Regions from separate parts of the Bacillus sp. JJ1533 genome, predicted to be linked through region 1. Evidence: riboswitches for the same ligand, from Rfam matches in the RefSeq annotation. Region 1 holds a riboswitch; the other holds the start of a gene.
What was found. Region 1 has a riboswitch for S-adenosylmethionine ahead of V7138_RS13315 (cyclase family protein). Riboswitches for the same ligand answer to the same signal wherever they lie in the genome.
Positions count from the first base shown of each region.

Region 2: another riboswitch for S-adenosylmethionine. It lies ahead of V7138_RS20585 (O-acetylhomoserine aminocarboxypropyltransferase/cysteine synthase family protein); the one in region 1 lies ahead of V7138_RS13315 (cyclase family protein).

Region 1 covers NZ_JBALOV010000026.1:3,070-24,164, reverse strand. The annotation lists gene uvsE (UV DNA damage repair endonuclease UvsE) at 1-770, shown strand, start outside; gene uvsE (UV DNA damage repair endonuclease UvsE) at 831-1,796, shown strand; gene V7138_RS13410 (YugN family protein) at 1,826-2,251, opposite strand; gene V7138_RS13405 (transcriptional regulator SplA domain-containing protein) at 2,424-2,663, shown strand; gene splB (spore photoproduct lyase) at 2,660-3,685, shown strand; gene V7138_RS13395 (hypothetical protein) at 3,769-3,903, shown strand; gene V7138_RS13390 (carboxymuconolactone decarboxylase family protein) at 3,924-4,289, shown strand; gene V7138_RS13385 (DUF2383 domain-containing protein) at 4,377-4,814, opposite strand; gene V7138_RS13380 (MsnO8 family LLM class oxidoreductase) at 4,981-5,976, opposite strand; gene V7138_RS13375 (NADPH-dependent FMN reductase) at 6,061-6,609, opposite strand; gene guaD (guanine deaminase) at 6,781-8,166, opposite strand; gene V7138_RS13365 (C45 family peptidase) at 8,311-9,366, opposite strand; gene V7138_RS13360 (DUF378 domain-containing protein) at 9,535-9,759, opposite strand; gene V7138_RS13355 (TetR/AcrR family transcriptional regulator) at 9,835-10,407, opposite strand; gene V7138_RS13350 (DsbA family protein) at 10,567-11,487, shown strand; gene V7138_RS13345 (pirin family protein) at 11,572-12,309, opposite strand; gene V7138_RS13340 (sigma-70 family RNA polymerase sigma factor) at 12,482-13,192, shown strand; gene clpP (ATP-dependent Clp endopeptidase proteolytic subunit ClpP) at 13,197-13,799, shown strand; gene V7138_RS13330 (Na+/H+ antiporter NhaC family protein) at 13,856-15,184, opposite strand; gene V7138_RS13325 (SDR family NAD(P)-dependent oxidoreductase) at 15,224-15,988, opposite strand; gene V7138_RS13320 (5-methyltetrahydropteroyltriglutamate--homocysteine S-methyltransferase) at 16,124-17,227, opposite strand; gene V7138_RS13315 (cyclase family protein) at 17,320-18,072, opposite strand; SAM riboswitch class I at 18,160-18,259, opposite strand; gene V7138_RS13310 (DMT family transporter) at 18,333-19,220, opposite strand; gene V7138_RS13305 (sodium:solute symporter family protein) at 19,324-20,850, opposite strand; gene V7138_RS13300 (type I phosphomannose isomerase catalytic subunit) at 20,874-21,095, opposite strand, start outside.
Region 2 covers NZ_JBALOV010000038.1:91,668-101,848, forward strand. The annotation lists gene V7138_RS20585 (O-acetylhomoserine aminocarboxypropyltransferase/cysteine synthase family protein) at 43-1,365, opposite strand; SAM riboswitch class I at 1,445-1,547, opposite strand; gene V7138_RS20590 (MFS transporter) at 1,696-2,973, opposite strand; gene V7138_RS20595 (thioredoxin family protein) at 3,073-3,378, opposite strand; gene V7138_RS20600 (toprim domain-containing protein) at 3,460-3,795, opposite strand; gene V7138_RS20605 (YusG family protein) at 3,963-4,208, opposite strand; gene gcvH (glycine cleavage system protein GcvH) at 4,357-4,740, opposite strand; gene V7138_RS20615 (arsenate reductase family protein) at 4,846-5,202, opposite strand; gene V7138_RS20620 (acyl-CoA dehydrogenase family protein) at 5,383-7,167, opposite strand; gene V7138_RS20625 (acetyl-CoA C-acetyltransferase) at 7,229-8,407, opposite strand; gene V7138_RS20630 (3-hydroxyacyl-CoA dehydrogenase/enoyl-CoA hydratase family protein) at 8,494-10,181, opposite strand, start outside.

The DNA.
Region 1 (21,095 bases):
AAATTGAAGTCTATCGGCTTTCAAGCTCACTCGTTCCCTTAGCCACTCATCCAGAAGTATTGTGGGACTTTATAACTCCCTTCAAAAATGAATGGGAAGAGCTTGGACAACTCATTCATCAATATAAGATGAGAGTGAGCTTTCACCCGAATCAATTCACTCTTTTCACGAGTCCAAGAGAAGAAGTGACGATCAATGCTGTAATGGATATGAAATTTCATTTTAAAATGCTGAAAGCACTGAATGCGCTTGAACAAGGAATCCTAAATATACATATTGGTGGCGCCTATGGAGACAAAGAAACATCGCTCCTGCGATTCCATCAAAACCTTAAGAAACTACCTATTGAAATCAAAAAACAAATGACACTTGAAAATGATGATAAGACGTACAATGTGGAGGAAACACTTATCGTCTGCGAACAAGAAAGCATTCCGATGATTCTTGATTACCATCACCATATGGCAAACAGCGAAGGAGTCGATCTTACACTCTTTTTAGCGCGTATTTTTCGAACATGGGACCACAAACCAACAGTACCAAAAGTTCATATTTCATCACCAAAATCAGATAAAGCCTATCGTTCCCATGCCGATTTTGTGTCCTTAGACTTTATCATGCCATTTTTAAAAATGGCCAAAGACCTCAATCAAGACTTCGATATCATGATTGAAGCAAAGCAAAAAAACCTGGCCATGCACAGACTTATCGAAGACATCTCGTCCATTAGAGGAGTAAAACGAATATCTAGTTCAACGGTCGAGTGGTAAGGACGAAGGGACAGGTCCACTGTCCTAGGATTGAATGAAAAATAAGTGAGGTGAGTTCCGGTGACAATGGTCCGGCTTGGATATGTGGCAATGAGTATGGAACTAAAGAATGCTTCCCCTTCAAAAACAATGACATTCGCTCAATTTCAAAAAATTGAAGATCGTGAAGCAGCGATTCATAAGTTGGAAAGGATTGCTCTAACAAATCTACACAATACGTTACGACTGTTGAAGCATAATGCTGCATCTGAGATTCATTTTTACCGGCTAACCTCGCGTCTCATCCCATTAGCCAATCATGAAGAGCTTCTGGACTGGAATTATATCAAACCACTAAAATCGAGTCTTCGCGAAATTGGAGATTTTGCGAACGAACATGGAATTCGGATTGATTTTCATCCGGATCACTTTGTTCTGATTAACTCACCTAAAGTTGAAATTTTAAAAAACTCAATACATACCTTAAAGCTTCATTATCTTCTATTGAAAGCAATGGGGATTCAGCCTACCCATCGCTGCGTAATGCATGTCGGTGGCAATTATAAAGAAACGGATGTTTCACTCGAACGGTTCGTTACAAATTGGATGGACGTCCCGGCAAAAATTCAAAACATGATCATGCTTGAAAATGATGATACATCCTTTACCATGGAAGATACACTTTACCTGTGTGAAAAATTAAATATTCCACTTGTTTTTGATTATCACCACCACCTAGCCCATCACCAAAACCCAAATTGGGAAAATCAGTGGGATCGAGTGGTCCAAACATGGAAGCAATCCCCACTTCCAATCAAAATGCATATTTCAAGTCCAAAAAGCAAAGAAACCTTTCGTCATCATTCAGACTATGTGGATATCGAGATGTTTTTTACATTTTTACACGAAATAAAAGGAAGCGTTCCACAAATTGACTGTATGATTGAAGCTAAGCAAAAAGACGCAGCCCTTTTTAAACTAATGGAAGAAATCAAAATGAGGGGTGACGTAGAAATCATTGATGGCTCTTCATTTTATTTGAAGTAATAAATGGGACGAAAAAGCTTCGTCCCATTTTACGATACTAAGTCTCTCATCGAGTTGTAAATACGTTCTACCACTTCAACACCAGCTTGTTCCCATCGGCTTTTATCTGATATTTGTCCGTCCTTATCAAGTGGTGTTTGGAATTGATCGAGTCCAGTAGTTGCTGTAACAAAAGAGTTTTGGTCATAGTCTAACCCGTAATTCACGATATGCTTTATCACATACGGCGTCCCAAATTGAATGTGAGCACTTGAATGATCCAGCACTCCGTCAACAACGAAAAAAGGAACACGCAAATAAATCGTTTCACCATTTTCACGATTTAACACGGCATCGAATTTCCCTTGGTCATATTCAAAATTACTGCAAAAACTGCAACCGTGCGAATCAAAAATATCGCGAACAGCACCAAAATTAGCCTTTTTCCCCTCTATTACCGAATTTAATGCAATCACACCTATTCACCTCAAATTATCATAGTTACTACTGGTATTATTTTCAAAATAACGTTTTAACATACATGGAACCCAATTTTCCATAAACAAGTAGACATAACTTCAAGGAAGAAATGAAAAAATGAGAAAAACGATCTTTACGCTTTGATAAAAATTGAAAAGGTGATGTTACATGTATCAACCGGGAGATGTTGTCTATGTATTTTATCGCAATCCCCATACTCAGGATGTAGCCAATATACAGGCTGCAGCTGTGGTGAATCACCCTGAGAGGCCGAATGAGTTAGCGCTATTTTTGTATGAAACGTATTATCCGTTATCGGATGAGGTCGCTGTTTATTCAACAGAAGAAGAAGCAAACCAAGCCTATGAGTATTACTATGGTGAGCTTTCAGAGGGGACATTGGAATGAAGCCATTTAATCCAAAACTCATCTATTTTGAACCAAAAGCATTAGATTACCCGTTAGGAAAACAACTTCTTGAAAAGTTTGAAAAGATGGATGTGGAAATTCGGTATACAACTTCCCATAACCAGGTTAGAAACTTACCAGGTGATAATGACTTTCAAAAATATCGGGTTGCGAAATCAACACTTGTTGTCGGAATTCGAAAGACGCTTAAATTTGATACGTCAAAGCCTTCAGCAGAGTACGCCATCCCCTTTGCTACGGGATGCATGGGCCATTGTCATTATTGTTACTTGCAAACAACGATGGGAACAAAGCCATACATTCGTACATATGTAAATGTCGATGACATTCTTGATGCGGCTGATCAATATATGAAAGAACGCGCTCCTGAAATCACGAGATTTGAGGCATCCTGTACATCAGACATTGTGGGGATTGACCATTTAACGCATACCCTAAAACGCGCGATCGAGCACTTCGGCACATCTGAGTTTGGTAAATTAAGATTTGTAACGAAATTCCATCATGTGGATCACTTACTTGATGCCAAACACAATGGTAAAACAAGATTTCGTTTCAGTGTAAATGCGGATTATATCGTGAAAAATTTCGAGCCTGGGACATCCCCTTTAGAAAAAAGAATTGAAGCAGCAGGTAAAGTCGCAAGAGCCGGTTACCCTCTTGGATTTATCGTAGCCCCTATTTATCTTCATGAAGGATGGGAAGAAGGGTACTACAAAATGTTTGAACGATTAGAGGCTGAGCTGCCACCGGAAGCAAAAAAGGACTTAACCTTTGAATTCATCCAACACCGCTTTACAAAACCGGCCAAAAGAGTAATTGAAAAAAACTACCCCATGACCAAATTAGAATTGGATGAAGAAAAAAGAAGATATAAATGGGGGAAATACGGAATCGGAAAATACATTTATCAAAAAGACGAAGAAGAAGATATTAAACAACATCTATATGCCTACATGGAAAAATTCTTCCCAGAAGCAAAACTAGAATACTTCACATAAACCAAGGTAACAATACTTACGACCAGGTCCTTTGGGACACAGGGACAGGACATTGTCCCAAACAAAACACAGAGGTGAAAGAGATGGCAAAGCAAAAAAAGAACAAACAACGCAACAGTGAAGTAGGCTCAGGTTCAAGATATCATGAAGAACATGCAAGCCATGTACCAGACTATGGAGGCAATAGCGTAGATCCTAACGCAAAAGGTGCAAAATAATAAAATGAGGTGACCCAGTTATGGAATATGAAGCAAGAAATTCAACAGAGGCTGCCCTTCTTGACTATAAAACCGGTGTTGGCGTCTTTACAAAAAAAATGCCAAAGCTAGCTGAACTATATAACGCTTTTACTGAGGAATGCTTTAAAGAAGGGGTCTTATCTCAAAAGCAAAAACAACTGATTGCTCTAGGTATTAGCATCTATTCACAGGATGAATATTGTATTATTTATCACACAAAAGGCTGCTTGGATCAAGGATGTTCCGAAGAGGAAATCCTTGAAACAATCGGTGTAACTGCGGCTTTTGGTGGTGGTGCTGCGATGAGTCAAGCTGTAACTCTTGTTCAAGATAGTATTGAGGAATTGAATCAATTGAAGCAATAGAACCTTTGATACCTGAGACAGTCTTCTGATAAGGCTGTCTTTTTACATAAAAAAACACACTTCGATGAGTGTGTTCGTCATTCGCCATTACAATTGCTTTAATATGTTTCGAATTACTTCTGCGTGTCTACGACTTGTATCAATTACTTCTTCGGCAACTTTTTTACTTTCTGGATCCAGGTCACCCTTCACAAGTTCTTCTGAGTATTCCACACCATATTTTTCTAAGCCTTTTAAGGCATCCTTCATAATCTTTTCTGTTTCATCGGAAAGCATCATTTTGTGCATGGTACTGTGGATTTTCCCGGAAAAGCCCTCGCTTTCTGCAGGAACTCCATGTAAATTCTGAATCCGCTCTGCTAACTTTTGCGCATTCATCTTGGCTTCCTGTTGGATCGTTTGAAATGTTTGCTTCAGTTCAGGCTCGTCTAGATTTTGAATATGATGCTCAAAAGCACGAATCCCCATATACGTTCCTCTTAATAAGGTATTAAGTTCTTCAACCACAATCTCCTTGTCCTTCAAGGACTCACATCCTTTCAAATGCGCTTTCTTCTCCTGTTTGTCTTTAATAGATTGCATTTTGGATGAGTTTTTTATTCTGGGTCCAACTAAAAGTGAATGCTGTTCACAAGACCTATCAATACAAATAGCGCCTGCACCTCATTTCTTCAGAGGGCAGACGCTTCTTTTATAATAATTCTTTAGCTAACAATCGATATACATTCAAACGTTTTTCCTGTGAATGTGGGATGCTGCAAATCATCGCTTCATCAAAGCCGTACTCTTTCTGCTCCTGTTGCAGTTTTTCAGCAATAGCTTTGGCTGATCCGACCAAGTGAAGCTTTTTCCGGTTTTCCTGAATGGTCATTTGTTCGACTTCGGTTAATGGATAGCTTTGCGCTTCTTCGGGTGTTAACACCTGTCCAAGCTTCCCTTTCATTAACCAAAGACGTGCAATATCATGGGGTAATGCTTCAAATTCGGCTTCCTCTTCTGTTTCTGCAACAGTTACCATATAGGAAACGGTGATCTCTGGCTTTTCCATAAAAACGGTTGGTTTAAATTCTTGTTTATATAAAGCAAGAATATCCTTCGTCATTTCCCCGTTAAAAAACTGGGCAAAGGAGTAGCCAACCCCCATCCGTCCTGCCATGACAGCACTGTTTCCAGTCGAACCAAGCAACCACGCTTCTGGTAAAACAACCTGGGAAGGTGTTGCAATGGTATGTTTATAGAGCGGATGATCAGGGACCTCGTCTTTCAACATTTGCAAGGCAAGCTCAAATTTTTCGTACATATTATTTACCATCGGCTGCCGACCTTCCGATAACGCATAGATGGCATATTGATCTCCACCAGGTGCACGGCCAACTCCAAAGTCAATTCTACCTGGAGAATAGGAACTTAGTGTTTTGAACACCTCTGTAAGCTTCAATGGTGAGTAATGCATCATCATCACTCCACCCGTTCCGATACGGATGCGCTCTGTTTTCGCCGCCAAATGTGCTACAGAAATCTCAGGAGCCGAGCTTGCATATGAACCCGTCCCATGATGTTCTGCCATCCACATCCTATAATAGCCTAATTCATCTGCCAAGATTGCAAGTTCTTCCGCCTTCTTTAACGCACCCGCTGGAGAGTTCCCTTTCGTAATTGGCGCTTGATCAAGCACACTTAATCTCATATTCTTCTATACTCCTTTCTCGTAGGGACGAAGGTTCCATGCCCCTGTAAAAAATGGCGGGACAGTGGACCTGTCCCACTGCCCCTACTTCGCCTTCACAAAATCAACAAACGCTTCGACTTTACTATCTAGGAAGCTTAGTGTTGTTTCATCAGCCAATTGACCAGTTTGTTCGTCTATTTTTTGACTTGCAAAATTGATCAAAATCTCATTTGTACCAGGAGGAAGAATCTCTGCCTGTATACCCGGTGCTACTAAAATATCCCGTAAGTGCAATTGGGCACGAAGGGTTCCCATCATCCCGGGAGTTGCACCAAGTGTCATAACTTTCTTACCGATCAATACTTTTTCACCGCGTGAAGTCCAATCCAAGGCATTCTTTAACACACCAGGCACAGACCAATTGTATTCAGGTGTAATAATAATAACAGCATCCGCATTAGCAATCGATGTTTTGAAATCCTTTACAGCCTGTGGCGGATCTAGCTCATCGTCTTGATTAAAATGAGGTAAAGCCCCAATATCAGCAATTTGCATAGTAAGCTTATCCTTGTATCGTTCCTGCATAGTCTTAGCCACTTGCATATTAAATGAATCTTTTCTTAAACTGCCTACGAGTGTTACGATGTTCATACCTATTGCCTCCCATGTGAGTTAAAAATCATTAATATAACTACATTAAAGGAAATTGTTCCACTTTTCAAACATCATGCTTGTTACCCTGTGATAAATTCACTTTTTTCTAGATAAAAAAACACCGACAAGCTCCCAACACTTGTCGATGTTTTGTGGCTGCAGATCCCATTATATATCTAGTGGGACAAGGCCCCTGTCCCAGACTTTCTCCCCTTGCACCCATACTTGTCGGATATTTTCTGGTCGGGCGAGATAGATGATTTTTTGAAAGATATCATGTAATTTTTCTTCTGGATCGTAAAGTGGAAGCTTTGCTGTTTCCACGGTTGTATCAATGATTTGTGCATCCCACACATAGTTTTCAGCAAGGCGACCAATAGGTAAACTCAGGCTTTCCCCACCTCCAGCAGTGGCCAAATAGAAGGCTTCATTTAGTGTGATTCGTGAATGAGGAACTCCTCGCTCACTCGCCGGTAAGGTCGAATCCACTCCATCTTCTAGCATTCTTGAAGAAATCACAGCCTGTTTTATATTATCAAATAGACTTGGTGAAAAACCTCCCGAAATATCAGAGCCCAAACCAATTTCTACTCCTTGTGATTGAAGACGTGCAATCGGAATTACACTATTAGCAAAATAGGCATTGGAGATAGGGCAATGACAAACAGCAGTCCCTTTTTCAGCAAATAAATCTGCGTCATTGTCTGATAAAAAATTACAATGCGCCATGACTGACTTTTCACGTAATAAACCGAAGTCACTCAGTGCAAACGCATCATTTTTGCCGAAGCGTTCCTTGACATATCCATGTTCCCAATCACTTTCACTGCAATGTGACTGTATATGTGTATCATATTTCACTGCTAATTCCCCTAAGCCTTGTAGTGCTTCATCTGTACAGCTCGGGATAAAACGAGGAGTAACCACTGGATATACTCCCTGTTTTGTTGATTTTGCTAATTCCCTAACTGCTAAAATAAAGTCCTCTGTTTCAGTTAGTGCTGTCTTTGTATCAAGGTCACGATAATAATCCTCCGTTTGGTCAGGATTATCCATCACCACTTTTCCGACTAAACCACGCTGACCTTTTTCAGCACAAATTTGAGCCAAGAGGAAACTAGCTTCCTTATGTACGGTCGCAAAATAAAGGGCTGTAGTCGTACCGTTCGCAAGCAGCGTTTGAACGACTTCGTTATACACCTTTTTCGCAAAATCGATATCCTCAAATTTAGCTTCAATCGGAAATGTATATGTATTCAACCAATCATACAGTGGAATATCCAATGCCGTCCCCGCTTGAGCCCATTGTGGTGCATGAACATGCAAATCAATAAACCCTGGTAAAAAATACTGTCCTTCGGTTAACCGGTGATAGTTGCTTGTATGTTGATACGTATCTAAAAGTGGCTGATACTCACTATGCTCGGGGCCTATCACCTTTTTTATCATCCCATCTTCATTCACACAAAAAAGATGGTCCTTCAAAACATCAACTTCCTTACGCGAACGGCTTGTAAAAGCAGTTCCATGAAACAGTCTTTTATATTCAATCATTTTGTCACCTGTATCTCGCTTTTTTTTCGTATATTATAGCATACGGACTATGAAAGTTGTTGTAGGTATAATGAAACGGGGGCAAATGGACCTGTCTTTGACCTAAGAAAAAAGGAGCCGGAAGTCAATCTCTCCGCCCCACGATTATTTAAACCAATCCGCTTTCTCCATATTGACAAATGGGATGTCAGTATCCACTTCACCTTCGATTTTTGCCTTCGGAAAGTCAGTTCCCTTTAACCAGTTTGAAAAATCAAATGTAGTAGGTTCCTGATCTCCCCCTAGTGCACACCATGCTTCTAAACGTTCAGGAAAATAAGCTGAAGTATGAATGGTCCCCGCCCAGCTTCCATAGAGCTTAGAGAAAACTCCTTTATCCGTATCATTCAGCAGCTGAAACGCCTCAAGACCGTTTAAATGTTCTTTTTCTTCTATCGCCTGCAGCCTCTTATTTGAGTCATCAAGGACGCGGCGATTTTCTTCTGTTAAGATTTTAAAATGATTAGTGCACGTTTTTCCTTGCCTTACCTCAACTCTTCTTGGTGAGGTTTCCACGATAAAAGGCATTTCACAGCTAGAATCAAATAAAACATAGCTAAAAGAGCCTCGATGTGGAATCTCTTTTAACAAATTTACGGCTTCTTCTACATTTGCGCATCGTTCAAGAATAAGTCTTCCAATCATATAACATACAAAACCATTCCCCGGTCGCCTCCTGTTCATAAACGTATACCCCATCGATAATCCCTTTTCGTTCATCCCGTCTGATCGTCCGGTAATTTTTTGGGTTAAACCGAGGGTCGCATGCCCCCCATCTGTCGGTTGAAAAACCACGAGGCGCCCATCATAGGTCTTTGGATGATAATCATAATTCCGAATCATATAATTGTCTCCCACCAAAATCGAACAGCCTGAGGGCCTGATGTTCACCCTGTATCCTCCAAACTCCATCAATACCTTTTCCATCGACCATTGTAAAGCATCCTGAAGCCCCAAAAATTCTGTCCACATAAACGGAGCCAAGCGTTCAAATACTTCTTTCGTTTCCTCCGTATCAATACGAAACAGTGGTTTTCTTACCTTCCATTGCTGCTCCCGATTCTTGACCAAGAAGGAATCCCTTAGCCGCTCCCCCTGTATATAACCGAAATCATAATGACTCCCCCGAAACTGAATCACATCAGCAAAAATCCTCTTCATCACTTAAATCCTCCTAGGGATGCGGGCCGTTCATGTCCCCCAAAAATTAAGTATCTTAATTCTAAATTTGCCTTGGTCTACACAAGGATATCTTCTCATTTTTTCCCCTAAACGTAAAATAGACCAAACCATATGGCTTGATCTATCTTGAGGGTGCTTTTCTAGTTCTTACGTTCTGCTAGTATCTGGTACAACTTCCCGGTCGGGTTTAAAGAGAAGCATAAGGCTGTATAAACCGCTTAACCCTACTAAACCGTAAATAAGTCTAGACAGAAACGAATCCTGTCCTCCAAAAATGGCTGCTACCAAATCGAATTGGAAAAGCCCAATTAGCCCCCAATTAATTGCCCCAATTATTACTAAAGCAAGCGCTAAACGTTGTAATCCACTCATCATTATCGCTCCTTATGTTTAGTAATTTTAGGTTTTACCATTTAAAAACAAAATATACATTCAATGACGAAAGTATTATTTCACCTTTTGCTCCACATACAATCCGTATTTTATAAAAGGGAAAACATGTTTAATCATTTCTTCCGGGCTCATATTATCTGGGTTTCTTCTCCATTCTGCAGAAGCCCCATACATTCCCCAACTTAACATGATTGCCGTCACTTTTAGAGAATTTTCTTCCTCTGAAGGATGATGTTTTTTTAACATTTTATAAAAGATAACTTCAAGTTGGTCCCGAATAATTCGGGCAATTGTATCCTCATATCCGCGATGGCACCGATTTGATAAGGAAAGCTGAAAGTTCGTGATTGCCTTAAAGAGGCCGGTAAATGTTTCTTCATTCAATTCGCTTTCTTTATAGGACTCGCTATTTAGATTAATTAGCAGTACCTCGGATAAAACCTTCTCCAGCAAGTCAAAAATATCTTCAAAATGATAATAAAACGTTGCGCGATTAATCATTGCTTCCGTTGTGATGTCTTTTATCGTGATGTCTTTAAATTCTTTTTTACTGGACAGTTCTATAAAGGAATCCATAATTAATTTTCGTGTACGCAGAACCCGTGGATCTGTTTTTTCTTCTGACAATTCATTCGTCCCTCCCACTTTTTCAACAATTTTTCAAATGTGTTGGATATCCAACATATCAAGTATTTTATTGGTGTCTATGTTTTCCATTATCCACTAAACTGGAATTACAAAGCAAACAGATTGATTCAATAAAATAAAAAAGTGAGGGAAATACAAATGGTAAACAATAATTTAATGTGTGATTTAGAAACAGGTGTATGCGGGGTAGCAGGTGATGATGAGATGGAAGTGATTGATTTTACTGAGCCGACAAAGAAAATCGATTTATATTATGTAACAGACCCAATTTGTTCACATTGCTGGGCGCTTGAACCTACTTTCCGCCGTTTCAAGGAACAATATGGACATTATTTCAATTTCCACACTGTACTCGGTGGATTACTAGAGAAGTGGCATGGTGGACCGGTTGATCCGGCAAATGGAATCTCTGGACCAGCTGATGTTGCAGGCCACTGGAGAGAAGTGGGCGAGTATTCGCGTATGCCAATCGATGGATCATTGATGATTGACAATCCTGTTCAATCTTCCTTCCCACCATCTCGTGTGTACAAGGTGATTCAAAATAAACATGGTGATGAAAAGGCAAATGAGTATTTACGTCATGCAAGAGAAGAACTATTTGCATTCAATAAAAATATTGCTGAAGAATCCGTGATGATCGAAAATGTAAATCATATAGAGCTAGACGGAGAAGCGATTATTGCTGAAGCAGAATCTGCTATGGGTCAGCAACTATTAAACGAAGACTTTGCACTGGCAGCGAAACTTGGAGCTAGAGGTTTTCCAACCATCATTATGGTGAATGAAGATAATAAAGGCGTTAAAATTGTGGGCAGCCGCTCACTAGACTACTATGTATCCGGTCTATCAAAAATAACCGGTGAAGAACAACCAAAAGCAAAACAACAACCTGCTTTATCTACGTTACTTGAAAAAGAAATTCTGTTTGCAAAAGAAATTGAAGTCATGTACGACTTGGAACCATCTGAACTTCAAAACTTCGTTCAGAACCAATTAACACCAGAGACATATGAAGAAAAAGAACTACTCGGTGAAAAATATTTTGTGAAAAAATAATCGGACATAGGACCTGTCCCTCCGTCAATAAACGAAAAAAATCTGTATACCAGCTATTGGGTTTACAGATTTTTTTATTTAGAACTATAATACACTTTTTCCACTTATTGTTCCCATCATTGACATTGGTGCATTCATATCGACAAGAAATAGCACAACAGTAGAATCAGTGACTGCAGTTATCGGTGGTAGAGGCTTATCAATGTCCGTCACAGCCTCCATTTTTTTAAGTTGAAAATCACCGACTGCTATCTCCCCATCCAACACATATAAAAATGGTTTGAGGCCTTTATAGGATGGAATATCTAATTGATCCCCTTGCTTTGGATGCGCATCAAGAATATAGACGTTTTGTCTAACACGAAGAGGCGCTTGACTTTCTTCAGGCCCCACCATGAGATACCAGTCCCGGTTTCGAATAGGCTTTTCATGAAATTGTATAGTTGGTTCAAGATCTGTTTTTCGTGGCCGAACAAAAATTTGAAGCATCTCAACTTGATCATTTTTCACTTTTTCCTCATGCCAAAAGCTTTTTCCCGCATTCATCATCATCAGGTTACCTGGAGTAATGGGCATCTCCAAACCCGTTGAATCCTTATGATACATGGTACCGTGCCATACATAACTCAAAATTTCATCATTGACATGCTCATGCATTTTGATGGTTAAGCCCTTTTTCATCACAGCATGATCGATAATGCTTAATGGACCGAAAGAAAAATCGTTATTCCCCTCAAAAATATCTCCCGCCTGAATTCGGTTGATTGTGAATGGCCCCCGAAAGGGCTGTTTATGCATATCTGCAGAAAGTTTTCGTAGCATCGAATAGTCACCTTTTGTTTTATGTATAGTATAACAAAACAAACGAACCGTTTCTTGTTGTAGACTTTAAGCATAAATATAATAAAAATTAGAAAGAAATATTTTTACCCCGTATCTTTTCATACCCGGTTATTCGTTTATAAAGTAGAGACGCGCTTAAGGAGTGATTATTTTGCATAGTAAGCTTTGTAATGGATCAGAGGATATTAATGAACATCACGAACCTTTTTCCGAGAAACATCTACATGAACTTTATCCAATGCTTCGACGTTATTGCCAGTTTATATCCCAAAACGGCTGGGATGGAGAAGATCTCGTCCAGGAATCCTTGATTAAGGCATGGAATCATTATAAGCACCAGCCTACGATATCTACAGCTCTATTGAATAAAATTGCACGAAATGAATGGATAGACACGGTTAGAAAACGAAGCAACGAGTGTCTTGACGCTATTCCTGATGATGGCTATAATGAATCCGATCAAATCGAAGATCGCTTTGAGGCAGTTCAACAGCTGATGAATAAGTTAACACCGAAACAAGCTGTGATATTTGTCTTAAAAGAAGGGTTTCAGTTTCAACTATCTGAAATAGCTGAACTATTAGATACAAATGAGACTGCTGTTAAAGCCGCCATTTATCGTGCAAAACAAAGGTTGGATAAAAACGAAAGAACTCAATTTATCGAACAATATTGGACAGAGGAAGATCGTGAGCAAATTCAAAAAGCACTACATGAATCTTTTAACACTCAGGATCCATCCATATTAATCAAAACGATACCTTCTATCCGCTCTTTATCGAAGCATACAAATCCGATTTGCTCTATGCAAAAATCACGTCTTTATAAACTCCCTTCAAGCACTGTCTCTATGGCTGCATAATTAGATGCAAGCGAATAAGGAGGGTAACGAAATGACTTCAATCCCATATGTTATTGAACAATCCAGTCGAGGAGAACGCTCATATGATATTTACTCGAGGTTATTAAAAGATCGGATTATTTTGATTGGCGATGAAATCAATGATGCTGTTGCCAATAGTATAGTAGCACAGCTATTATTTTTAGCAGCTGATGATCCTGATAAAGATATTTCTCTTTATATTAACAGCCCAGGAGGCTCAACATCTGCTGGTTTTGCCATCTTTGATACGATGCAATATATTAAACCGGATGTTCGGACCATTTGTACAGGAATGGCTGCATCCTTTGGGGCTATGCTTTTATTAGCCGGAACAAAAGGGAAAAGACTCGCCCTCCCCAACAGTGAAATTATGATACATCAACCATTAGGTGGTGTGCGGGGCCAAGCAACTGAGATCGAAATTTCTGCAAAACGAATCCTTAAGCTTCGAGAACATACCAATCAAATCATTTCAGACCTTACTGGGCAACCTGTTGAAAAGGTTGCGAAAGACACGGATCGAGACTACTACATGAGTGCAGAAGAAGCAAAGGAATACGGGATTATTGATGAAGTAATTAAATAAATGTAGGTTCTTATCAAAAAAAGCGAATAACCATCAAATGGTATTCGCTTTTATCATTAAATTTCAGTAGTTACGCTGCTTTTGCTTTTTTTGATTTTGCGGTCGAACCTAGGAAAACCGATTAGAATGGCAATAATCCCACATACGAATAGAGCAATTGGATAATAGGAATAGGCCAGAATGCTAATCGGTGAAATTGCTGCTAACCCTGATGCGACAAGCATTTGACCTCCATATGGAACAAGGCCTTGCCAGCTACTTGAAAAAATATCAAGAATACTCGCAGATTTTCTTGGGTCAATTTGATATTCATCCGCAATGTTCTTAGCTAATGGACCAGTGATAATAATGGATATTGTATTGTTTGCAGTAGCTAAATCTGTTGCGCTAACCAACCCTGCAATTCCAAGCTCAGCACCTTTTTTCGTTTTAATTTTACTCGTTACAAAGTTTAACAACCATTGTATACCGCCGTTATGCTGGATGATCCCAATCATACCGCCAATTAAGACGGCAACAATCGCTAAATCCTCCATACCGATAATACCTTGTGAAACAGCTTTAATAAATCCAGTCATGGTGTACGAACCATCAATCGCACCCACGATGCCTGCAAAAATGGTTCCACCTAATAGGACGATCAGTACATTAACCCCTAATAATGCCGCAAGTAGGACGGCGATGTATGGAACTACTTTAATAAAGTCATAAGAGTAATTTCCGATCGCTTCGGCATTGTTCCCTGAAGTAACGAACCAAAGAATAATCGCAGTAACAATAACCCCAGGTAAAACAATTAGAAAATTCGTTTTAAATTTATCACTCATCTTTGTTTGTTGTGTTCGAACAGCGGCAATGGTAGTATCAGAAATCATCGAGAGGTTGTCACCAAACATTGCCCCACCAATAACTGTTCCCATTGCTAATGCCATTGGTATTCCAGTTTGTTCTGCAATCCCAATTCCAATTGGGGCAAGTGCAGCAACCGTTCCCATGGATGTTCCCATTGATAGCGAAATGAAACATCCTACAATAAATAATCCTACCATTAATAGATTACTAGGTATGAAGGTTAACCCCATATTCACTGTTGATTCCACAGCTCCCATGCCTTTGGCTGTTTCGGCAAATGCACCAGCTAAAATAAAGATAACGACCATTAGCATAATATTGGGGTGGCCTGCGCCTTTAGTAAAGATGTCGATCTTCTTCGATAATTTTTCCTTTCTGTTCATTACTAAAGCAATTGCCGAAGCAATGATAATCGCAACATTCAATGGCATATTTGAAAAATCACCAGAAATAACACCTGTACCGACAAACAATAAAACAAAAATGAATAATGGAAGCAACGCAGAAAGGCTTCCTTTTTTAACATCCGTCATTTCTCACACTTCCCTTCAACTGAATTCATAAAAGCTAAATCAGTGCATCGTCATACCACCCGTAACATTAATCCCTTGACCGGTCATATAGTCTGAGTATGTTGAAGCTAAAAATACAACGACATTTGCGATATCTTGGGGTTTAGCCGTTCTGCCTAACGGGACCTGAGAAAAGTCCTCTTGCCTTATGTCTTCTGCAGTAAGTCCTCTCAATTCACCACCTATCACTCTCTCTCTATGCTTCATTTCGGTTTCAACAATACCAGGACAAACCGCATTCACATTGATTCCATCCTGAGCCAATTCAATGGCCATTGTTTTTGTAAAGCCTAAAACCGCATGTTTGGAAGCAACATAGCTTCCCATTAATCGGTACCCATTTTTCCCTGCTTGCGAAGAAATGTTGATGATTTTACCACCCTGACCTTGCTGTTTAAGGATTCTTGCAACTGCTTGACTGTAAAGGTATACACCTTTTGCATTTACATCCATCACAAGATCCCAGTCCGCTTCTTTAATATCAATGGCATAATCCATTTTGGAAATTCCCGCGTTATTCACTAAAATATCTAAACGTCCAAAATGTTCGACTACCTTATGAACGGTTTTATCTACTTGATCGCTTTTTGTGACATCGGTTTGGAAGTAAACTAACTGTTCATTGGAATTTTCCGTATTGATTTCTCTGTCAGCAACCGCAACCTTCGCTCCGCATTCTAAAAATGCATCAACAATCGCTTTTCCTATTCCTTGGGCTCCGCCTGTTACAATCGCTACTTTTCCTGTCAAATCCATACAATACATTCTGATTTCCTCCATACCATCATATTTTTATATAATAGTATTCATGTCTATTTACTTGGTTTAATTTTTAAAAGGAAAGGAGGGACAATACACTGTCCCACCTTCGATACAATTCGGACGAGGATCCTTTGTCCCTTATCCCCAAATCTCTTTTGAAATATCAACAATATACTTTAATTTTGCCCATTGCTCTTCTTCCGTTAAAATATTGCCGTGGTGGGTTGAAGCAAATCCACATTGTGGGCTAATACATAATTTATCAAGTGGCACATATTGGGATGCTTCTTTCACTCGTGCAATGACATTTTCTTTCGGTTCTAATTCTCCGCGCTTTGATGTAAACACACCGAGTACCACGCGAGGACCATCATTTGGGATATGCTCAAGTGGAGTGAAGTCTCCTGAACGATCGTCATCATATTCGAGGAAGAAGCCATCAACCTTTTCTTTTGCAAAAAGAGTAGGCGCAATTTTGGCGTAGCTTCCTTCAAATGCCCAGTTAGAGCGGTAATTTCCACGGCAAAGATGCGTTGTAATCGTTAGATCTTCCGGTTTCCCTTCCAGTACGCCGTTCGCCACCTTTAACGCTAGCTCAATTAATTCCTCACGAGTAGAGCCACTATCATTAAAAGGGATTTCAGGTGCGTTTAGACCTGCTATGTACACATCATCTAATTGTAGGTAACGGCAGCCAGCCTCGTAAAAAGCTTTGATTGCATCACGATATGTTTGGATAATATCATTTGCATATTCCTCAATGTCCGGATAAATTTCCTTATCGCGAATCCCAGCGTTAAACAGTTGGTTTGGACTTGGAATCGTTTGTTTTGCAATGGCTCGGTCACCGACGATTTCCTTGAATTCGATGAAATCCTTCACATGTGGGTGGTCTGAGTTAAAGGAAATTTTTCCGATAACACGCACATCATAGGCTTCTGTTTCTTCACCCTTGAATGTAAATCCATGTTCCGGAACGTAACCCTCTACTCCATTTAAGTGCTCTAAGAAATCAGTATGCCAAAATCTCCGGCGGAACTCGCCATCTGTAACGGCTTGTAGGCCAATTTCGATTTGTTTATCAACAATCTTTTTAATTTCTTCTGTTTCAATTGTATGGAGCTCCTGGGCAGTAATTGCACCTGATTGGTAATCCTTTCTTGCTTGATGAATTCTCTCTGGACGTAATAAACTACCTACATGATCTGCACGAAATGGAGCTTTTACTAAAGTTGTTGTCATTATATTTCTCTCTCCTTATATGAGTCTACTAGGGACACGAGGACAGGTTCCTTGTCCCAATCTAGTAAAATGTAAGAAACTATCTGTCCTATCTATGGCAAAATAGCAAATGAACGTACCGGGAAACCAGATCCCTTTTCAGGTTTTGGACAAATATTAAAAATTACGGCCCCTTTTGCCGGTACTTTATCAAGATTAGTCAATAATTCAACTTGAAACGTATCTTGCTCTAGGACATAGTATCCACCAATGAGGGAACCATTTTTACGAAAATCAATCGCTGCATCTGTATCAAATGTTTCATGACCAACAGCTTTTATATTCCGTTCTTCAAATAAAAACTTTAATGCTTCTATTCCCCAACCTGGAGCGTGGCTATTCCCATCGGAATCTTTATTTTCAAATGCCTCTTTATTTGGCCAGCGCTTGCTCCAGTCCGTTCTCAAAGCCACAAAAGTACCTGCCTCAATCTCCCCATGTTCCTCTTCAAACTTCAGAATATCGTCAACACTTAAAATAAAATCATGATTCTCTTCTGCTTCCTTTGACTTATCAATCACAACAAGAGGCAGTACTAGTTCTTTTAATTCTAGTTCATCTAAATAACGTTGATTAGGTACAAAATGGATGGGAGCATCAATATGGGTTCCGTATTGTCCTGGAATTGTAAAGCTTTGTGCAAAAAAGCCATCCTCATGAGTAAAAAGTGTTTTAAATTCAGCATCGTTAAAAGCAGAAAAATGGGGGGAAGTAGGACCAAACGTATGTGTAAGATCCACCCATTCTTTACTTTTAATCGTTTCAAATGCTTTTAATAATTCATTTTCTGATTTAACTGTTGACATACAATCACCTCATTCATAAATTGAAATATAAAAAACCCTCTTCTTGAGAATAAGAAGAGGGTTGAATAGACAATTAGAAATCCGCTCTTCTTATCTTCTAGCGTCTTGCTACTGGAATTGGCACAGTACTTAAAAGTCTGTTGCCGAGGCTTCAAAGGGCCAGTCCCTCCACCTCTCTGGATAAGAAAATTTCGAAATATTAAATTATATATTAAACATTAGACGAGAACAAATGAATTGTCAACATAATTTTTATCCATTCATTCCCTTTGAGTGCTTCTTGATTTTTTCCAATTCATCTCACTGATAAAAGTAGACCCCAAAATTAAGGCTCCACCCACTATTTGTACAAAACCCATGCTTTCATTTAATATGATCGCTGCCATGATCACAGCAGAAATGGGATCAATATAGCTTAAGACTGCAATGGTTTGCCCCTTTAATTTTTTCAGCACTGAAAAATATAGGAGGTACGCAACCCCAGTATGAATTATTCCTACAATCAATAAAAGACTGATTGATTGCATTCCCAAACTAGAGTAATCCAAGTTTTGAGTTCCCAGAACATATGGAAACAAGACAATTGAAGCCGTCAAAAGTTGCATAATCGTCGTCTCAAAATCTGATAGGTCTTTAATAAATTTATTAAGAAGAATCACACTTGTGTAGAAGGCTGCAGCCAATAGGCCATACATAATCCCAACAGAATGGTTATAAGTCCCTACAACCGTTTCACCGCCTGGATTCACCACCAAAAGAAAACCTAGAAATGCTAGCGTAATACCGATTCCCTTCATCCATGTCCATTTTTCCTTTAATAAAAATGGTGCCAAAATCATCACAAACACAGGCGCAAAATAATAGCTCAGAGTGGCGTTAGCAATCGTTGTATAACGGTATGATTCAAATAAAAAAATCCAATTAAAGCCCAAGGCTGCCCCCGATAAAAGGAGTAAGACTAGATTCCGTTTTGACGTTTTAAAAGAAAACCTCTGTTTAACTAGAAAACTAGCACCAATTAAAAACAAACTACCAAATGCTCCCCTGAACAAAGCAATTTCGCTAGAGGACAGATCAATATTCTTTACAAACAAACCAATGCTACCAAAAATCAACATCACAACTATAAAAATAAACTTCGCCTTCATAATCCTTCTCCTTGTGGGTCATGGGGACAGGTACATTACCCCTTGTCCCATTTTAAAGCAAAAAACAGAAGACCTCAATAATGAGGTCTTCTGTTTTCATTTGTTAGATTGCTTTTTTCACATTGTCAGTCTTTTCTTCGTCTTTACCTGTATCAAGGAAGTTTAATAACTCCTCAACTTCAGGTGAAACGGTAACGCCTCTGCGCTTGTTGATATAGCCCCCAGTAAAGAATACAAGTGTAGTTACGATTAATGGGAAGGCAGTTTCAACATCAACAGGAATGATATCGGTTAATTGTGTAATCGCAAAACCAACGATACCTGATACGATTGAATAAATCGCTACTTTTCCAGTTGCGTGTTTAAACTTAGAGAATAAACCGAAAATCAAAGGTACTGCCATTGGTCCAACTAATGCCGAGAACCATGTGATAACTAGTCCAAGAACACCACCAAATTGTTCTTGTTTTAAACCAACAATAATTGTAATGATGGTAAACATAATTGTTAAACCACGTGCAATCCAAAGAGATCTTTTATCAACATTTTCTTTCATTTCTTTAAATTTCTTATTTAAGACTGGTAAAATGTCACGTTGAACAACTGCTGTTAAAGCGTTAATATCTGATACTGTCATACCCATTGTACTTGCAAACATAGATGCTAAAACTAATCCGACCAAACCAGCTGGTAAGAATGTTGTAGTTAATAATGGATATAATTGTGATGCTGGATCACTTAAATCGCTAAAAACAAGTGGTGCTGCTACCATTGGTAAGAAAATTAACAATGGCCATACAAAGTAAAGGATTGCTGAAAGTCTTGCTGCTTTCCTTGAATTTTCACCATCCGGTGTTGAAATAAATCTTGCTGCTAGGTTCCAGTTACCACCGTTGTAATCAAAGAATTTTACGAATAAGAACAAGAATACCCATAGTGGAGTATAAGAACCATTAAATGGACTTGCATGTCCTTCTGGTAGGTCTCCCCACATTGTGAATACTGATCCTAATCCTCCAAGGTGGCTGAAAACGCCCACAAAAATAACAATACCAGCGATTAACTGTACAATAAATTGAACAAAGTCAGTAATTAAGTCAGCCCAAAGTCCGCCAATTGTAACATAAATTAAGGAAACTGCACCAGATAAAATGATACCTAACCAAATTGGAAGTCCAGTGAAACCACTCAATAAAATACCCATAGATGCCCATTTAGCACCGATATCAAGAAGTTTAATTAATACCCCAGTCCATGCTGTAACTTGCTGTGCTGGTAAACCAAAACGAATGGCCATGTATTCAGTAGGTGATTGAATTCCTAACTTTTGACGAAGTCTAGGCCATCTTGGAGCGATAAATTTTGCCCCGATGATTAACCCAATTCCGATTGTAACTGCCCACCAAAAATAAATCGTAATTCCATAAGTATAGGCAATAGCTGCATACGCTACGAACACTACACCACTATGGCCTGATACGTGGTGAGAAACCCCGGAAAGCCACCAAGGAACCTTCCCTCCTCCAACGAAGAAGTCATTCGAGCTTTTATTTGCTCTATAACTAAAAATACCGATTCCAATCATTACAGCGAAAAACGCACCTAAAACAATCCAATCTAGTGTTGCCATAATTTCCTCATCTCCTACTTCTATTAATCTGTTGTTCTAGGACCAAATAATCTTAATGCCCTTAAAGGCTGATTTCCTTCGTTTCGAAGCGTTAAACCGCTTACCTTCGCAGGAATAAAGAATTGATCACCGATGTTAATTTCTTGATTAAACCCATCTAAACCAATTGAACCGCTTCCAGAAAGAATGTATAGACCTGAAAATACACCATCATTGGTTATTTCTATCTCATTTTCTACGTCAAC
Region 2 (10,181 bases), on a different contig from region 1:
GTGTCAATGGAAAAACATGACTAATGTACCAATGTTAATTCGTTAGATTGTTGGTAAAGGTGTAACTGAACTAGTTCCATTTGCTGCTTTAATGGCTTGCTCTAAATCCTCTAAAAGATCTTCTATATTCTCAATTCCAACCGATAAGCGAACTAAGTCTTCTGAAACACCTGATAATTTTAGATCTTCTGGACTCAATTGTTGGTGTGTAGTGCTAGCTGGGTGGATGATTAAACTCTTCGCATCGCCAACGTTTGCAACATGTGACCAAAGCTCCACATTATTGATTAATTTCTCTCCAGCTTCTTTTCCGCCTTTAATACCGAATACAACAACAGATCCAGCACCCTTTGGCAGGTATTTATCTGCTAATTGTTTGTTAGGGTGATCGTCTTCACCAGGATACAATACCCATTCAACCCCAGGATGATTTTTAAGATATGAAACAACTTTTTTCGTATTTGCGATATGTTCCTTCATACGAACATGTAATGTCTCAAGACCCAGGTTAAACTGGAATGAATTAAAAGGACTCAAAGCTGGACCTAGATCGCGAAGAAGTTGAACTCTCGCTTTGATGATATAAGCAACAGGTCCTAAAGCATCGGCAAAGACTAAATCATGGTAGCTTGGGTCTGGCGTTGTAAATCCTGGGAATTTTGGTGAATTCCAATCAAATTTACCACCATCAACAATAATTCCACCCATCGTTGTTCCATTCCCTAGTAACCACTTTGTAGCAGAATGTACAACAATATCTGCCCCATGCTCAATTGGTCTACATAAGTATGGTGTTGCAAATGTATTGTCAATAATTAACGGAATTCCAGCTTCATGAGCAATCGTTGCAACAGCCTCAATATCAAGGATATCTAAACTTGGGTTTCCGATTGTTTCAGCAAAAATTGCTTTTGTATTCGGAGTAATCGCTTGACGGAAGTTTTCCGGATTTGTTGGTTCTACCAAATGGGTCTTAATTCCATATTTAGGTAGTGTGTTAGCAAATAGGTTATAAGTTCCACCGTAAAGTGTAGAAGCAGATACAATCTCATCTCCAGCACCCGCGATATTCAAAATTGCTGTTGTAATTGCAGCCATTCCACTTGAAACTGCCAATGCACCAACTCCACCCTCTAATTGTGCTACTCTTTCTTCAAAAACAGTTGTAGTTGGATTATGGATACGAGTATAAATATAACCATTTTCTTTTAGCCCAAATAGATTTGCTGCATGCTCTGTAGTATTAAATTTATATGCATTTGATTGGTAGATTGGTACAGCTCTTGCTCCTGTTACAGGATCTGCTTCAAGGCCACCATGTATTGCGATTGTTTCTGGTCTATAGTTTTTTTGTTTTTCACTCATTTGAAATCTCTCCTCTACCTTTTTGTTTATACAAATTAAAAAACCTCTTCGATAAGAAGAGGTGTATGTATGGTTTCTCTCCTTATCTCTCAGACAAAAAATTGTCTGTTGGAATTAGCACCGTGTAAATTACCGGTTGCCGGGCTTCATAGGGCCATTCCCTCCACCACTCTTGATAAGATTATCGATATGAAGTTTTTATACTAATACTTTAAATTGATGTTAACTCTTTTTCAATTACAAGTCAACTGTATTTTTAGAAAAAATGGGGAATTCAAAATTTCATACTTTATTTCGACAACTTTAAATGAACTGTTTCTAGTTTACCTATTATGATATTTTCGCGAAAGTTTTTTCTTCATCACGAAAGGACTTTCTACTGAAAACAATTAGGAAATAAAGGGACCCAATTAAATATAAGACAGATGTGATTGTAAATACATAAGCATAGCCCCAATAAGCCCCATGGATCATCACAATTGATGTCGATACAGGTCCCATTAATGCCCATCCTAATGAAAACACCATTTGATTCACTGAATTGGCTAGACCCTTCATCGAATCGTTCACACGTCCCATAACTAGAGATGCTTGAATCGGGTTCCCCGCATTCATTAATGCCTGTCTAAATAAAAAGGCAATGGCTGCTATGTAAAGATTTTCGGTATACCCTGTAAGTAATAGGAATGGAAGGGACGATAATTGCAAATAAACCACTGCACGAACCTCTCCTACCTTACTGACAATGTAGGGGCCAATAATCATTGCAACTGCAGTTGCTGCTTGTCCCAAAGAGAGTATGATACCGATTATTGTATTACTAGCTAGAAAGCGATCTGCAAAATACAAATTTAAATACGGGATAACTAATCCGGAACCAAAGCCGATAATCATCTGTGCAAAAGCAAACATCGCGATTAATTTAATTTGTGATTTATTCGCTTTTAATTTTTGACCAAATGATTCTACTCTATTATTATCTGGTCGTTTCCTGCGTTGTTCATTCATTTTAATGATTGGTAGAATTCCTGCAACATAGATAATCGTTGCGATTAGAAGCGTGATTCTCACACTCCAAAGTCCACTCATATGAAAAATATATTGGAAGGCATCAGACAATGCCCCACCTGCGATGTTTCCAACTACTTGGGCGACCATCATGATGGCAGAATGAAAACTAAAGAGATGAACCCTTTGTGCAGACGTTGAGTTTTCCGCTAACCATGGGACACCAGAAACTTGAATAAACGCCGTCGACAAACCTGTTAAAAAGGCTGTCATTACTAGTAGCTGTTCTACATCTAAAATACTTCTCGCAAAGAAAGAGATTGTTGAAACAGCCACACCTAGTACCATCACTTTTTTTCTTCCAAACTTGTCACTCATGAGACCTGCAGGTACAAGGATGATGGCGGACGCCAAAGCTGTCATGGCAATAATTGTTCCATTTGTTTGCTCAGAATAGCCAAGTTCTCGTACATAGAAGTTATACATGATTGTGAACATACCCATGCCTAACTGTGTAAAAATAGTCGTAAGAATGAATAGTTTAATATTTTGATTGTATGATTTGTATTGTGTTTTCCACCCAGTAACTATGCTACTCATATGCGCTCCAGTGATGTTTTTATTGTTTCGACTCCCTAAATATCATACAACTTTTCAGAAAAAAAGCAATAAAAAAACAACGCCAAATTCGCGCGTTGTTTAGTCATTTGATATTATTTCAAGCAAATATGGTACCGAGTGGAAAGCATAGTATTTCTTTGAAACTTTTCCGTCTTGCACATGCAACAAACAAGGAACACTCTCGATTTGCCATTCGATTGCTTTTTGAGGTAAATAATTTAGATCGCTTTTTCCGATGATTACATTTGGAAGTAATTCATCTACCACTGAAATCATTTTTGATGCTACTTGGCAGGTTCCACACATCGGTGTATATAAATAAAGCCAAAACTGTTCCGTATTGGCAATTTGAGCGTCAATTTCATGATCTTTCCATTCCTTCATGTCTCCAACAACCTTTTCCTTCTTCATTGAATTTTATTGTATCATGATTTTTACATAAACATCGGAATTATGTTTATCCTCCTACAATAAAAATTCTGCATGAACATCAATATTTGCGGAAAGAAGTACGGTTGCAATGTGATGTTCAGGTGCTGTCGCAACCTCGCGATAGGTTTTATCAATAAACAAATGCCGTGCTTCAGGAAATTCGCGTTTAAACTGTTTTCTTAGCTTATCACCCGCTCTGTCAGCATCCACTAATATATAAACATCTTTATTAAATAAATGTTCAATTAAATCATCAAGCTTTGAAAGGCCGATCGTTCCATTTGTACAAATGATTTCTACTGGTTCATTCACAACCGTTTCGACCTTCTTCTTGTCCGTTCTCCCCTCAACAATGATTACTTTTTCCATATCATCAAAAGCCACCATTTCATCACCTTACTTTATGTGTACATTTTTCTGCTTTATCCCTTTATTCGATGTGTACAACTGCTTTTCCTTCATTTTATCGCAAAGATTCATTTTGGTGATAGATACTGGAAAAGTTAAGGAAAAAAGACAGTGGGTCGCCACTGTCTTCAACACCAACCATTTTCATCATCACAATCCACATATTTCATATCTGGGGAAGTAGGGACATCGGCATATGTGAAAATTTTACTTTGTTCCTTCTCATATCCCTGCTTTAAATCAAATTGAGCTCCTTCGTTCGTAAAGCGAATTTTACCAATAGGTTCTTTCTCTACAAATAAATTCATTTCGTTATTTCCAAGCTTACCCACTACTCGGTCAGTCACATCAATTCGAGTATGTTTCAATACCATGATAAACACCCTTCCCTTGGTATTTACTTTTAGAATGTCCATTACGACTAACTTCATTCGGCTTGGGGGGTGCTCTGTATTGGTTATGTTACCAAGAAAAAAAGAGCCAGAGTAGGAATTCACCTTTTACTGGCTCTCTCGTTGTAAATTAGTCTTCTTTGATCATTTCTTCATACTGCTCAGCAGTCATGAGGTTTTCTACATCTCCAGCATTTGCAGGTTCAATCACAATCATCCATGCTTTTTCATATGGAGATTCGTTTACGAATTCTGGGCTATCATCAAGGTCTTCGTTAATTTCGACAACTTTACCACTAATTGGTGCATAAAGCTCAGATACAGTTTTAACTGACTCAACACTTCCGAATGGCTCGTCCGCTTGGATCTCGTCACCAACTTCTGGAAGTTCAACGAATACGATATCACCTAATTCAGATTGTGCGAAATCTGTAATTCCGATACGTACTTTATCCCCTTCAACTTTCACCCATTCGTGTTCCTCTGAATAACGTAATTCTTTAGGTGTGCTCATTTGATAACCTCCATCAATTCAATTTTATGAAAATATTTACTTCCTCATTTCACCTGAGTTTCCCCAGCAAAATGGTTATGTAAAACCCTAAAAAGGGCTTTCATCCTATGCCCAAGTTTCTTCAAACTTCGCTTCATTGAATCCAACCGTTACCTTGTTGCCGTCTGTAGTGAGTGGGCGCTTAATCAGCATTCCATCAGATGCAAGTAGGTCCAGTAACTCATCCTCTGACGCAGTACTCACTTTATCCTTCAAACTAAGTTCGCGGTATTTTTGACCACTTGTATTAAAGAATTTCTTTAATTCTAATCCACTTTTCTCGTACATTTCTCTTAATTGCTCTTTTGAAGGTGGATTCTCAACAATATGTACTTCCTCAAAAGCAACCTGATGCTCTTCAAACCATTTTTTTGCTTTTCGACAGGTTCCACATTTCGGATACCAATAAAATGTTAATGCCATATTCTCACCACCTTAATCATTCTACCAAGAAATATTTTATCATATAACAAATTGAAATAAAATTGATTCGAATGAACCTCTGATACATTTCGACTTATCTTTAACTTTTCCTGCTTAATACGCGAAATACCCTTTTTACAAGGGAAAAAGCCCCTGACCATAAGGGGCTTCTTCACAGTATTAAACAGTATATTTTTCAGCTTCGATTAGAGTTGCAGCAATTTCACGTTTCTTCGCAATGACATTAACCGGCGTAAAACGAGTTAATTTACGCAATGCTGAGGTCATCATACGTAACAAATCGCCTTCTTCTGTTGCAACAAGAGTTTCCTTTGCATGGGCTTCAATTTCATTGAATGCTTCTTGCACAAAAACTTGTGTATAAAGGATTTTTTGCTGATTCTTATCTTCCCCTGCTTTTTTGATGGCTTTTTCTGTCCGAAGAACAACTGACTCCATCGCATAGATATTTGCTGCAATATCTGCAATATTGGCTAGGATTTCTTGTTCTTTTTCAAGCTTTGGACCGAATTTTTGAGCCGCAAGTCCTGCAATCATTAATCCAATCTTCTTCGCATTACGAACCAGGTATTTTTCTTGTTCAAGTACGCCTTCACCCACTTCTTCAGGCATCAGCATCATAAGTTCTTCTTGAAGCTGTGTAGCTTTTTCAAGTAATGGTAATTCTCCTTTTAATGCTTTTCGAAGAAATGTTCCAGGAACTAATAGGCGATTGATTTCATTTGTTCCCTCGAAAATTCGGTTAATCCGTGAATCACGGTAGGCTCTTTCAATTTCGTACTCCTGCATAAATCCGTATCCACCATGGATTTGAACGCCTTCGTCTACAACATAATCTAAAACTTCTGTGTTGAAAAATTTATTAATGGAGCATTCAATTGCATATTCAGCAATGGACTTAGCAACTTCTTTACCATTGTTCACTTCCTCTTCAGATAATTGGCCCATGCGGTCTTCAAAATATCCAACTGTACGGTACACGCTGGATTCAGCAGCATAAATTTTTGCCGCCATGTTCGCCAATTTCTCTTGAATTAATCCAAATTTTGAGATTGGTGTTTTGAATTGTTGACGCTGATTTGCGTATTTAACCGCAAGTTCGAACGCGCTCTTAGCTCCACCAACCGCACCTACACCAAGCTTATAACGACCAATGTTTAGTATGTTAAATGCGATTATGTGACCTCTGCCTACTTCACCTAACAGATTTTCTACAGGTACCTGTGCATCTTCAAGAATTAATGTGCGAGTTGATGAGCTCTTAATTCCCATTTTCTTTTCTTCAGCACCTGTAGAAACTCCAGGGAATTCACGCTCCACAATAAATGCCGAGAATTTATCTCCATCGATTTTGGCATATACAATGAATACATCAGCAAAACCAGCGTTTGTAATCCATTGTTTTTCACCATTTAGAACATAATGAGTTCCTTCAGCATTTAATTTAGCAGTTGTCTTTGCACCAAGTGCGTCAGATCCTGAACCTGGCTCTGTTAACGCATATGCCGCTAGTAACTCACCTGTTGCCAATTTTGGCAGATATTTTTGCTTTTGCTCTTCATTACCAAAAAGAACAATTGGAAGTGACCCAATTCCAACATGTGCTCCGTGAGAAATGGAGAAGCCACCCGCTCTTGCCATTTTTTCAGCTATTAATGCAGAGCTTACTTTGTCTAGTCCTAAACCACCATACTCTTCTGGTACGTCTACACCTAATAGTCCAAGTTCTCCTGCGCTTTTTAATAAGTTTACGGAAATGTCAAACTCATGATTTTCAAGATGTTCAACCTGTGGAAGAACCTCGTTTGCTACATAGTCCTCTGTTGTTTTTGCAATCATTTTATGTTCATCTGTGTAATCCTCCGGTGTAAAGACACGATCTGCTTCAAGATCTTCGATTAAAAAGCCCCCACCTAAAACGACTTTATCAGTTGCATTTGACATATTGTTTCCCCCTAAGAAAGTTTTCATTTGAGGCTCACCACCAGTGGTAAGCATCTTTTACCTATGCCAGTAGTTCAAATACACCAGCTGCACCCATTCCGCCGCCGATACACATTGTTACTACACCGAACTGTACGTTGCGACGCTTCATTTCATGCATCAGTGTAAGTGTTAATTTTGCTCCCGTACATCCAAGCGGATGCCCAAGTGCAATTGCACCGCCATTTACATTTACTTTTTCTTCATCCAGTCCAAGTTCACGAATCACTTGAAGCGATTGCGATGCAAAAGCCTCGTTTAATTCAAATAATCCGATATCAGAAAGTTCAAGACCTGCCATTTTAAGTGCCTTCGGAATGGCTGCTACTGGACCGATCCCCATTACTTCAGGTGGTACCCCTGCTACAGCAAACGATCTAAATTTCACAAATGGAGTTAAGCCTAAGCTAGTCGCTTTTTCACGATCCATTACCATTACCGCTGCTGCTCCGTCACTCGTTTGTGAGGCATTCCCTGCAGTCACTGAACCAGTTACTGAGAATGCAGGTCTTAATTTCGCCAAGACTTCAAGATTTGTATCTTCCCGAACCCCTTCATCCTGTGAGAATCGGACATGCTTTTCAACTAATTTATTGTTTTCAGCGACATGACGAAAAGTGACATCGACAGGTACAATTTCATCTACAAACTTACCTGCCTTAATCGCAGCTGCAGCTTTTTGATGACTTTTTACCGCAAAAGCATCTTGATCTTCACGGCTAATACCGTACTTGACTGCAACTTGCTCAGCGGTGTGACCCATTCCCATATAATATTCAGGTGCTGTTTCTGCAAGCCTTGCATTTGGTCGGACAACATGACCCATCATTGGTACAAGACTCATAGATTCCGCTCCGCCCGCAATGGCTGTATCCGAATGCCCTAGCATAATTTTTTCTGCTGCATAGGCAATGGATTGGAGTCCAGAAGAACAGTAACGATTGATCGTAATTGCAGGAACTGTATGCGAAAGACCTGCTAACGCACCAATATTTCTTGCCATGTTTAAACCTTGTTCTGCCTCAGGCATTGCACATCCTATGATTAAATCATCGATATTCCCATCGTAATTTCCTGCACGTTTTAATGTTTCCTTTACAACTAATGCTCCTAAATCATCAGGTCTTACATTTGCAAGTGTGCCTTTTTTCGCCTTTCCAACCGGAGTTCTTGCTCCGGCAACGATGACTGCTTCTCTCAACCACATTCCCTCCCAAGTAGGTAAAAGTTCGGATAAATCTCTTTCGAATCCTTCATCCTCACTTTTAACCTTTTATTTATGAAACTTTAGTTACGTAATGGTTTTCCTTTTACAAGCATGTGTTGCATTCTTTGCTGTGTTTTTGGCTCACCAACAAGACTTAAAAATGCTTCACGCTCGAGATCTAATAAGTATTGCTCATCTACCTCAGTACCATATGGAACATTGCCACCCGCAATCACCCATGCCAGCTTTTTCGCAATTTTAAGATCATGGTCTGAAATATAGCCGGAATATTTCATCGCTTGTGCGCCTAAAAGAAGATTTGCATAGCCTGTTTCACCAACCACTGGCACCTTCTTCCTTACTGGTGCTTTATAACCTTGTGCTGATAATGCCAATACTGATTGTTTTGCATCATAGATGAGGTGATCACCATTGAAGCTAACACTGTCCTCATTTGTTAAGAAGTTATTGGTTCGTGCCTCATCAGCCGAAGTTGAAACCTTCGCCATTGCAATTGTTTCGAATACTTTATTGGCGACATTCTGAAGATTCACTTCTACTCCAGTCGGCATACCTTGAAGATGGTTGAGATAAAGCTCCTTATTCCCACCCCCGCCAGGGATTACACCAACACCTACTTCAACTAGACCCATATACGTTTCACTTGAAGCTTGAACCTTCTCAGCAGGTAAGCAGATTTCTGCACCTCCACCAAGGGTCATTCCAAATGGTGCTGCTACGACTGGTTTTTCACTGTATTTGATATTCATCATTGCTTGTTGGAAATTGCGTACGACTAGTTCAATGTCATAGAAATTGTCATCCTGTGCTTCCATTAAAATCATTGCTAGGTTTGCACCAACACAGAAGTTTTTCGCTTGGTTACCGATGACAAGGCCTTTGTAGTTTTTCGCCACTTCTTCAATCGAGTAATTGATCATCTGAATAATATCGAAACCGATTGCATTATTTGGTGATGTAAATTCCAATAATGCGACATCATCTCCTAAATCTATTAAACTAGCTCCACTGTTTTTCTTAATGACGCCTTTTATTTCTTTTAACGTTTTAAGATGGATGTTCTTTGGATTGACCTTAACGGCTTTATATTCACCGTTATGGTAATACGAAACAGAGCCATATTCATTTTTATAAAAAGAGATATTACCGTTTGCCAGCATATCCTTAATCCAGCCTGGAAGTTTAACACCTTCTGCTTCCATCCTTGTGACAGATTTTTCAACTCCGATTGCATCCCACATTTCAAATGGACCTAATTGCCAGCCAAATCCCCATTTCATTGCCTCATCAATGGCGACAATATCATCCGCAATTTCGCCTAGAAGATTCGCAGAGTAGACAAGAGCCGGGCTTGTAATATTCCATAAAAGCTGTCCAGCACGATCATCCGCGTACAAAAGGGTTTTTAGCTTATTCGCAGTACCTTTTACTTGTTTAATAGAGGCTGTAACAGGTGTTTGTAGTTTCTTACGTGCTTCGTATTCAAGTGTTTCAGGGTTTAACTCAAGAATATCTTTACCCTTTTTCAGGAAAAAGCCTTGACCTGATTTACTTCCTAACCAACCTTTTTCCAGCATTTTCTTCATGAATTCAGGAACATTGAATACGTCTTTTTCTTCTCCTTCAACTTGCTCGAAAACATTGTTAGCCACGTGAATAAAGGTATCAAGTCCAACAACATCAAGGGTACGGAAAGTTGCACTCTTCGGTCGACCAATCATAGGACCAGTAACCGAGTCTACCTCAC